Regions from separate parts of the Arthrobacter sp. JDC6 genome, predicted to be linked through region 2. Evidence: predicted binding sites of a transcription regulator. Region 2 holds the regulator's gene; each other region holds the start of a gene.
What was found. Region 2 encodes LexA, which represses DNA repair genes until DNA is damaged. Its sites were predicted from a motif close to TCGAACANNTGTTCGA; they were not measured.
Positions count from the first base shown of each region.

Region 1: a site for LexA is predicted at 1,383-1,398, ahead of ACV095_RS20010 (LexA family protein). Genes of this name have one in related genera too.
Region 3: a site for LexA is predicted at 1,679-1,694, ahead of ACV095_RS09370 (DUF6504 family protein). Genes of this name have one in related genera too.

Region 1 is NZ_CM151278.1:4,311,271-4,314,541, reverse strand. It holds gene ACV095_RS20015 (Y-family DNA polymerase) at 1-913, opposite strand, end outside; gene ACV095_RS20010 (LexA family protein) at 938-1,369, opposite strand; gene ACV095_RS20005 (HAD family hydrolase) at 1,521-2,339, shown strand; gene ACV095_RS20000 (hypothetical protein) at 2,451-2,714, shown strand; gene ACV095_RS19995 (glycerophosphodiester phosphodiesterase family protein) at 2,757-3,271, shown strand, end outside.
Region 2 is NZ_CM151278.1:2,855,318-2,858,588, reverse strand. It holds gene ACV095_RS13285 (ATP-dependent DNA helicase) at 1-1,621, shown strand, start outside; gene lexA (transcriptional repressor LexA) at 1,700-2,434, opposite strand; gene ACV095_RS13275 (LysM peptidoglycan-binding domain-containing protein) at 2,788-3,189, shown strand.
Region 3 is NZ_CM151278.1:1,992,686-1,995,956, reverse strand. It holds gene ACV095_RS09375 (DNA polymerase III subunit alpha) at 1-1,272, opposite strand, end outside; gene ACV095_RS09370 (DUF6504 family protein) at 1,292-1,642, opposite strand; gene ACV095_RS09365 (hypothetical protein) at 1,775-2,164, shown strand; gene ACV095_RS09360 (chorismate mutase) at 2,192-2,515, opposite strand; gene ACV095_RS09355 (VOC family protein) at 2,532-2,954, shown strand; gene ACV095_RS09350 (SOS response-associated peptidase) at 3,050-3,271, opposite strand, start outside.

The DNA.
Region 1 (3,271 bases), 1.5 Mb from region 2:
ACGTGGCAGCGAAGGCCGTCAGCACTTTCGCCTGCAGTCCGTGCTTGGACAGCCTGGCGCTCGCCTGCTGCCCGTAGATGCTCAGAACCTCGCGCAGGCCGGCGGCGGTGGTCACGGGAGTGGCGAAGGAACGGGAAAATATCAGCTGGTCGCGGCCGACGCGCTCCTCCTCCATGGGAATGCACGGGGTGCCGCGCAGTTCCAGGACGGTGCGCATCAGCACCACCGAAAACTTGTCCCTGATCGCCACCGGATCCGCCCGGACCAGGTCCAGCACGGTGAAGATGCCCAACACGTTGAGCCGCTTCATCAGCCGCCCGGCAATGCCCCACACCTCGTCCACCGGCAACCGGCCCATGAGGGCCTCGCGAACGTCGGCCGGGACCGACTCCCAGAGGCAGACCCCGCCAAAAGCGGCGTTGTTCTTGGCCCACTTGTTGCAGAGCTTTGCCAGGGTCTTGGTGGGGGCGATGCCCACGCAGACCGGCACCCCCACGTGCCGCCGCACGGCCTCTTTCATCCTGCGGCCCAGGGCCAGCAGCTCGTCGGGTTTTCCCTTCACGCCCAGGAACGCTTCGTCGATGCTGTACACCTCCAGCCACGCCGAGTACCTGCCCAGCAGCTCCATCACCCGGGAGCTGATGTCCCCGTAGAGCTCATAGTTGCTGGACTTCGCCACCAGGCCCCACTCCTTGGCCCGCGGCGCGAGCTTGAACCAGGGCTCGCCGGTGGCGATGCCCAGGGCCTTCGCCTCGGGGGAGCGGGTCACCGCGCAGCCGTCATTGTTGGACAGCACCACCAGCGGGCGGCCCTCCAGGGAGGGGTCGAAGGCGCGCTCCGCGGAGGCGTAGAAGCAGTTGACATCCACGTGGGCGATCTGCGGCATCCGCCGCATGAGCACCGGCTTAGGCATGCTGCTCCTCAAACATGGAATACCTCAGACATGGTGCAGGCACCTGGTGGCGACACCCCAGATGGTCAGCTCGGACAGGGCGGGGACGTGGATATCCGGATATTTGGGGTTCTCCGCCTGCAGCACCACGCCGGTGCCGGTGATGCGGAGGCGCTTAACCGTCAGCTCCCCGTCCAGCACCGCAATCACCACGCACCCGTCCTTCGGCTCCAGTGCCCGGTTCACGATCAGTTCGTCACCGTCGCTGATGCCGGCGCCCTCCATGGAGTCCCCGGTGACCCGGACCACGAAGGTGCTGGTGATGTCCTTGATGAGGTGCGCGTTCAAGTCGATCCGCCCGTCAAAGTAGTCCTGCGCAGGAGACGGAAACCCTGCCGCCACCGCCACGGGGGAGATCAGCACCGAGAACAACGAGGCGCCCGCATCTATCACGCGGGGACCGATAATAACGCCCACAACACACCCTTATTCGAATATATGTTCGATAGTTTCAGTGTAGACCCGGAGGCTGACAACGGCACCACCCCGGCCGTCCCTGGACAGCCCGCGGACCCGAAGCGGCCGCCCCGGCGGCGACGGTGCGCAAACCCCCACGTAGACTGGCATCATGCGGCTGGTAGCAAGCGATATTGACGGAACGATCCTTGGGCACGACGGAAAAATCAGCCCCCGCACCATCCGCGCCTTCCACGCCTGCCGCGATGCCGGCGTCGAGCTCGTGTTTGTCACGGGCCGTCCGCCGCGCTGGCTGCACCCCCTCGAGGAGCAGCTGGGCCACACGGGACGGGTGATCTGCTCCAACGGTGCCGTGGTCTGGGACCTGGAGACGGACCGCCTGGTCTCCGCCCGCACCCTGGCGATCCACACCGTCCTGGAGGTCCGCGGCATCATCAAGGCGCTCCGCCCCGCGGCCCTGTTCGCAGCGGAAACGCTCACCGGATTCCATCTGGAACCGGGCTTCATCGAAAACGAATCCAGCGAGCTGCTGGCCGAATTCACCCCGGCCCCGCTGAAGGACACGCTCACCAGTGACGATTCGGTGGTCAAATTCCTTGCCATCGTCCGCGACGGCACACCCGATGATTTCCTCGCCGAGGTGGCACCCGCCGTCGAGCACCTGGCCGCGACGACCCACTCCTCGCCCGGCGTTGCCATGCTGGAACTCTCCCTGCCGGGGGTCAACAAGGCCGTTACCCTGGCCGAGTACGCTTCGGGGCTGGGCATTGACGCCGCGGATGTGGTGGCCTTCGGCGACATGCCCAATGACATCGAGATGCTCCGGTGGGCGGGTCACGGCTATGCCATGGCCAGCGGCCATCCGGAGGCCATCCGCGCGGCGGGGCAGCGGGCACCGCATTTTGACGACGACGGCGTGGCCCAGGTTTTGGAGGCGCGGCTCGCCTCCCTGGGCGTCCAGTTTTCCTGACCGCAGCAGCCCCCCGTATTCACAGCTGCCGCTCACCTGGCGTTTACCTTCGCCCCCTAGCGTGAACCATGGAAAGCAGGCACTACTTACGCCGGCTCATAGGGGGCAACCATGGCAAGGAACGTCAAACAGCACATGGCCGACGGGCCGCACCGGCCAGCAACCCCGGCTCCGCACTGGAAGCAGCTGCGCCAGGGCGACCGGGTCCGCGTCCTGCTTTCGCCCGGTTTTGAGGCAGGCGGCGTGGTGGACACCATCACCGCCGACCACACGGCAGTCTGGGTCCACCTGGACGGCGGCCGCGGCCGGACGCTCCTGCACTGCGGCGACGGGGTGGACATTGTGCCATGCGGGGAAACCGACTGCGCTGACTGACCCGCCGGCCCCAACCCCGCGCGGCTCGGGTACGCTCACATTGTGACCCTGCCCTTTTTCGAGCACAAGGACGACGCCGGGCGGCAGCTACCCATCGCCATGGCCCACCGCGGGTTCTCGGCTGAGGGGCTGGAAAACTCGATGGCCGCGTTCCGCTCCGGCGTCGAACTGGGCTTCCGGTACCTGGAAACGGACGTGCACACCACGGCCGACGGCGTGCTGCTGCTCTTCCACGATGAAGCCCTGGACCGCCTGACCGACGGCAGCGGCCGCGTGGCGGACCTGCCGGCCGCGGACGTCGCCAAGGCCAGGATTAACGGCCGCGAGCCCATCCCCACGTTCGATGAATTGGTGACCCAGCTGCCACACGCCCGGCTGAACCTGGACGTCAAGGACTGGGGCTCCGTCCACAGCACGGCCGCCGCCATCGAGCGGCACCAAGTGCACCAGCGGGTGCTGGTCACCAGTTTTTCGGACCGTCGACGGCGGGCGGTGCGGAAACTGCTCAGCCGGCCGGTTGCCTCCTCCGCCGGCGTGTCCTCCAATGCCCTTTTCAC
Region 2 (3,271 bases):
TTTCTCCTTGGGCGAAGACACCAGCGTCCCGCACTTTGCCGCCTCCGTGGGCGGACCCTCGTCCCAGCTTGGCAAGGAGGTGGTGCGGCTCCGCGAGTGGGCGGAGAAGACGGCCACCGGCGACCGGGATGAGCTCCTGCCTGGTGTGACGGACCGTGCCTGGCGCCAGGTCTCCGTCACTTCCATGGAGTGCCTGGGGGCCCAAAAGTGCCCCATGGCCGCCGAGTGCTTCAGCGAGCTGGCCCGGCAGGACGCAGCCGAGGCAGATGTGGTGGTGACGAATCACGCCATGCTGGCCGTCAGCGCCTTCGAAGGACTTGCAGTCCTGCCCGAGTACGACGTCGTGGTGGTGGATGAAGCGCACGAGTTGCAGGACCGGGTCACCGGAGCCGTGTCCGGTCAGCTGTCGGTGGCCATGGTCCACGCTGCCGCTTCCGGCGCCCGCAAACATACCGCCATCACGGTGGACGCGCTGAACGCCGCAGCCGCAAACCTTGAACTGGCCCTCGCCGGTGCGCCCAGCGGCCTGCTTCCCAACGGGCTGAACGACGAACAGCTGGACTGCATGGACCAGTTGCGGGAGGCGTGCCGGGCCGCGTTGTCCGATTCCAAGGGGGACAGCAACGCCACGGCCGACGGCGGCCGGCAGCTGGCCCGGTCCCGCCTCATGCTCATCCTGGAATTGTGTGAGCGGCTTATTGCTGCCCGTGAAAACCGCGAGGTCGTGTGGTTTTCCCGGGCCGGCACGTTCGATCCCGGCCAGGGATATTCCCAGCCCGATGACAATGCCCCGGTCCTGGTCAACATCGCGCCGCTGTCCGTGGCAGGCAGGCTCCGGGAAGGACTCTTCGCCGGGCACACCGTCGTGCTGACGTCCGCAACCCTCGCCATTGGCTCGGCATTTGAACCCGCGGCCGGGGGACTGGGCCTTATCGGCGACGGCGCACCCAGCTGGACGGGTGTGGATGTCGGCTCGCCCTTCGACTACCCGAAACAGGGCATCCTCTACGTGGCCGGCCACCTGCCAAAGCCGGGCCGCGGCGTTTCGCCGGAGGCGCTGGAGGAACTGGAAGCGCTCATCAAAGCGTCCGGCGGGGGTGCCCTCTGCCTGTTTTCATCCCGACGGGCTGCCGAAGAGGCTGCCGACGCCCTGCGGCCGAAGCTCGATGTGACTGTCCTCTGCCAGGGCGAGTCGACCATGACCGCTTTGGTGAAGCAGTTCGCCGACGAACCGGACACCTGCCTCTTCGGGACTATGTCCCTGTGGCAGGGGGTTGACGTTCCGGGAGGCTCCTGCCGCCTCGTGGTGATCGACCGCATCCCGTTCCCCAGGCCGGATGATCCGCTGATGACCGCGCGTTCGCGTGCCGTGGCCCAGGCCGGCGGAAACGGCTTCATGTCCGTCTCGGCCACGCATGCCGCCATCAGGCTGGCCCAGGGTGCCGGCCGCCTGATCCGGTCCACGGGAGACAAGGGAGTGGTGGCCGTTCTGGATTCCCGGCTGGCAACAGAGCGCTACGCCGGATTCCTCCGCGGCGCTCTGCCGCCGTTCTGGGCTACCACGGACCGCAGCAAGGCGCTGGCGGCATTGGCCAGGCTGGGCGCGGACGCGGCCACGTAGGGCCCGGCCGGCGAACGACGCCAGCGGGGGCAGCCGCCGTGCAATTTCCGGCAGGCCGTCCCTTCGCGGGAGACCCGGTCAGAGGGAACGCAGGACCGAGACAACCTTGCCCATGATGGTGGCATGGTCGCCCAGAATGGGTTCGTACTGCGTGTTTTGGGGCAGCAGCCAGGTGTGGCCGTCGCGCTGGCGGAATGTCTTGACGGTTGCCTCGTCATCCAGCAGGGCAGCAACGATGTCCCCGTTGGCTGCGTCCGCCTGGCGCCGCACCACCACCCAGTCACCGTCACAGATGGCGGCATCCACCATGGAGTCGCCGGCCACCCTAAGCATGAAGAGCTCGCCCTGGCCGACCAGCTGGCGGGGGAGCGGCATGACATCCTCCACGAGCTGCTCAGCGAGGATGGGACCGCCGGCAGCAATCCGGCCAACCAGCGGAACCATGGCCGTATCCAGCGCGGTGGGCAGCTCCGTTACCGTGGCACCGCCGCCCGTGGCCTGCGGCGCGGGGGAGGCGCCGGCGGCATTGCTTCCGCTGTCCAGCGTGAGGGGCATCAGCACCTCCATGGCCCGCGGCCGTTTGGGGTCGCGCCGCAGGTAACCCAGCTTCTCCAGCTGCGAGAGCTGGTGGGTCACGCTGGACAGGCTGGCCAGGCCAACCGTGTCGCCGATCTCCCGCATGGAGGGCGGGTAGCCGTTGTCATTGACCGAGCGCTGGATGGTCTCGAGGATCTTCTTCTGCCGGGGGGTCAAGCCCTTGGCGGTCTTCCTGGGTTGCGGGGCGGTCCTGCCCCCGGCGGCTGCTGCTGCCATATTCGCCAATGCCTTTCGCTTGCCGCCGGATCTTCCGTTGCGGCCTGTTCCACAGCGCCGCCGGAAGGACTCCCACTGTCATTGTCAGACCCTGCTGTTCAACTTCAGTGGTGGTTGTTCTTTGGTTCAAAGCTAGGCCAGCCACATTGCTTTTTCAAACATTTGTTCTAGCGAGTCTCGACATTGTTCGTTGATAGGTGCTAAAACTTAACAAGCAAAGTTCGAACATGTGTTCTAACCAGCGATTGCCCCGTTCGAAAACATGGCCGGAGAAGCTCCGGATACGGTGTGAACGGCAGGGCGGCAGCGGGCGGACACCCGGGCAGCACGGCAGGTCCAGGAGGGCTTAGTTCATGTCAGCTTTATCTCTTCACCAGGTTTCACCTACGCACCGCGTTTCCCTGCAGACCCGGAAGCCCTCGCAGCGCCGGACGCCGTCAGCAGCGCCCCTGCGGCTGACCCGCCGGGGGCGGATCGTCCTGATCGGAGTTCCGCTTGTGCTCCTTGCGGTACTCCTGCTGTCCCTGTCCGGACTTTTCAACGCACCGGCCAAGGCATCCGATTCAGCTGCGGATTTGGCCGTGACGCCGACGGTCACCGTGACGGTGCAGGCGGGTCAGTCGTTGTGGAGCATCGCAGGCGCTGTTGCTCCGGACCGCGATGCCCGGGACGTGGTGGCGGACATCGTCCAGCTCAACAACCTTCCGGCCGCCGCTGTGCTGCCGGGGCAGCAGCTGTTCGTCCCCACGCACTGAGCGGCACCTGGTGTTGGCCTTTGAGAAAGATGACCGGGACAGCAACGCCGGTGGCGAACAGAATCCGTCACATTTTCCGGTA
Region 3 (3,271 bases), 860 kb from region 2:
GTTGGAAAGGAAACGTTCAAAGATCAGGTCATGCTGGAGGGGATTCACATGGCTGACCTCGATCAGGTAGTTGACCAGGCTTGAGGCTCCTGAGCCCCTGGCGGCCGCCCGGACCCCCATGTCCTGGATCATGCGGGATACCTCCGCCACCGTCAGGAAATAGGCGGAGAAACCCAGGTTCCGGATGATGCCAAGCTCATGCTCCAGCCGGGACAGCATCTCCTGTTCGGGTTTTCCTGAGATCCCCGGGAAACGCCTGCCGATTCCCGCATGGCAGCGCTGGATCAGTTCGGCGTGCGGATCCTGGCTGATCCCAATAACCGATGCTTCCGGAACCACTGGCTGCTTCCACCCCATATCGGTGCTGGGGTCGATCCGGCAGAGGTCGGCGAGCGCCTCTGTTTGCGCCATCAGCTGTTTGAGGTCTGCTGCACCGTAACCGGCAGCGGAAATGATTTCCTTTCCCAGTCCCAGCATTTGTTCGGAGGTTTTCAGCCAGCCCTGCCCGGTGGGCTGCAGGAGCGGTTCACCTGCAAGTTCCGGAAGGGACTTCAGGGTCCGGGCAGAATCCAGGACGTCGGCGGTTGGTGCGCCGTCTGCGGCACAGTACCTGACGGCGTTGGTGAGGATGGCGGGTACGTGGTGTTCCTCTGCGAGCCTGAGCATGCGGACTGCATGTGCGGTGCTGAAGGGAGTCCCCGGAGCGCTGAGCTGGGAGACAATTTCCGCCACGACCGTTCCAGCGGGCATGGCATCCAGCCATTGCTTGAACAGGGTCCGTGGACGCAGGTAGCGCCGGCCACCCATGGCCCGTCCGACGTCGGAATCCGGTCCAATCAGGACGGTCAGCACCGGCTTGAGGGTCTGGGGGTCAAGGGTGCGGGAGGCGAGTTCGGCACGGGTGACCGCGGCGGGCACCGCTCCCCCGGCTTTCCCCGAGGTCCTGGCGTGGGCATCGGAAACCAGCCGGCACAGCGCACGGTACCCGGCACCGTTGTTGTGGCCGCGGGCCAGCACCACCACCCTGCCGGATACCTGTGTGCGGTGATCGCCGTCGTCGTCAAATACTGCAAGGTCCACCCCCACTATGGGGTCGATGCCCGCCGCCATGCAGGCCTTGAGGTGCTTGATGGTGCCGTACAGCCCGTCCCGGTCGGTGCAGGCAAGGGCCGTTGCGCCGTCGGCTGCGGCCGCCATTGCCAGCTCTTCAGGCCAGGAGACACCGTAGTGGGCACTAAATGCCGTGGAAACGTGGAGGTGGGTAAAGCTCATGGTGATGGGAGGTGGGGATTCATGCGGTTTTGGGGCGAAGGCCGTCATGGATCCGCAGCAGCCGCCAACGGCCACTGCGGATATGGCGGGTCAGGTCAAGGGTGAGGGGTTCGGCAACGGCAGGTTCTCCTGGCCCCATCGGGCGGGACGCCACTTTGGCAGGCAGTACCTGGACCCGCCAGATTTCGTGGTCCACCACGCCCGGTCCGCTTCCCAGCGGAGCCCGGGTATCCTCTGCCCACCATTGCCGGCGTTCATACCAGCGGACAGGTTCGGCACAGACGATGTATGACGTTCCTGCCCACGTCAGGGATTCCGGCTGCCCGGAAGCGGAGCACACCACGTCAACGGACTCGCTGAACATGCCCACGTGCGCCTCCCTGCAGCTGCAGATTTTGACCCTTATTCGAATATGTATTCGAACGAATCCAGTCTACGCCGGGGAGGCAGCAAAACATAGGCGGGGGTGGACGGAGCGTGCGGCAGGGAGCAGGATGATGGCATGAGTACCGATGACGCACTCCTGAAGCAGGCAAGCATCAAGACCCAGGACTCCACCCTGGTTGCACGGTTCGACATCGACGGCACCATTCCGGACTCCGGGGCCTATGTGGTGGGCCTGATGGGAGCCTCGCCGGATTATTCCATGCAACGACGGCTGTGCATTGAGTTCATGAACGGGGAGGCAATCGCCTGCTACTCGTTCAACCGGGACCAGGGAATCGAGGAAGACTACGACCTGTCGGGAGTGTCCCACTCGGACAACAGCATTACCGGGAGCTTTCCCGCGACGGCCTTGACCGGGCTGGGGCAGGGCCATGTCCTGTCAGCCTTCAGTGAGGCGGACGGCCGGGAGTTCCAGCACGGGGTGCCGGTGGAGGAAGCCCTTTAGGGCTCCTCCGCCAGCCCCCGGAACAGGTCAGCTGTTTTCTTTGTGGATCCGCAGTTCAAGTTCAATAAACGCGGAGATCATCGCCCGGTAGGTTGCTTCGACGATGTCCGGATCGATGTCCTTTTTCTCTGCGGCGGACCGGACGTGCTCGATGATCCGCTCCACCCGGCCCGGGGCACGCACCTCTGCGTCATCACCCTTGAGGGTCCCGGCGATCCTGATCAGCCGTTCGCGGCGGGCAATGAGGGTGACAATCTGTTCATCCACCTCATCAACGGCAACCCGAACGGCAGCGAGCTGTTCCTTGTCGGCCCGGGCATCCCTATCGTTTCCTTGAATTGTCGCCATCATCTGACAGTATCGAAGCATGGAGCCAAGAGTCGACTTTATCTCCCTCGGAGTCCGCAATGTTCAGGCATCCCGCGACTTCTACGTTGATGGCCTTGGCTGGCCGGTCCACCGTGAGGTTGCCGGGGAAGTGCTGTTCATCCAGGTGAACCACGGCCTGGTGCTGTCCCTGTGGGACGTCCGCCAAATGCAGGCCGAAGCGGGCACCAGCCCTCCCGCCGGCATCCCCTGCATCACCCTCAGCCACAACGTCGCCGGTCCCGGGGACGTGGACAGGGTCATGGAAGAGGCCGCGGAGGCCGGCGCTGACATCATTGCCGAGCCGGTCACCCAGCCGTGGGGCGGCTACACGGGCTATTTTGCCGACCCCGACGGGTTCCGCTGGGAAGTGGCGTACAACCCCACCTGGGCAGTGGACGACGCCGGCAGGGTCACCGTCTGATCCCCGGCCTCACCATGGGGTGCGGCTGCTGGAGCTGGGCTGAAAAACAGGGCTGGGAAAACAGGCCGCTAGAACAGGGCGCTGGAACAGGGCAGCTAGAACAGGGCTTCGACCGGGCGGATCAGTTCGGGGCCGTTGTTGCGGACATTGCCCACTTCCTTGCCCACCGACTCCACCCGCCAGTCGGCCGCGGCATTCTTGACGCCGGACCGCACCAGGTCCACGAGTCCGGCGGCGTCATCCGCCTGCGGATCCAGCCATGCCTCCATGGTGTCCCTGTCCATGGGCAGGGGGACGCGGTCGTGCAGCTCCGTCAG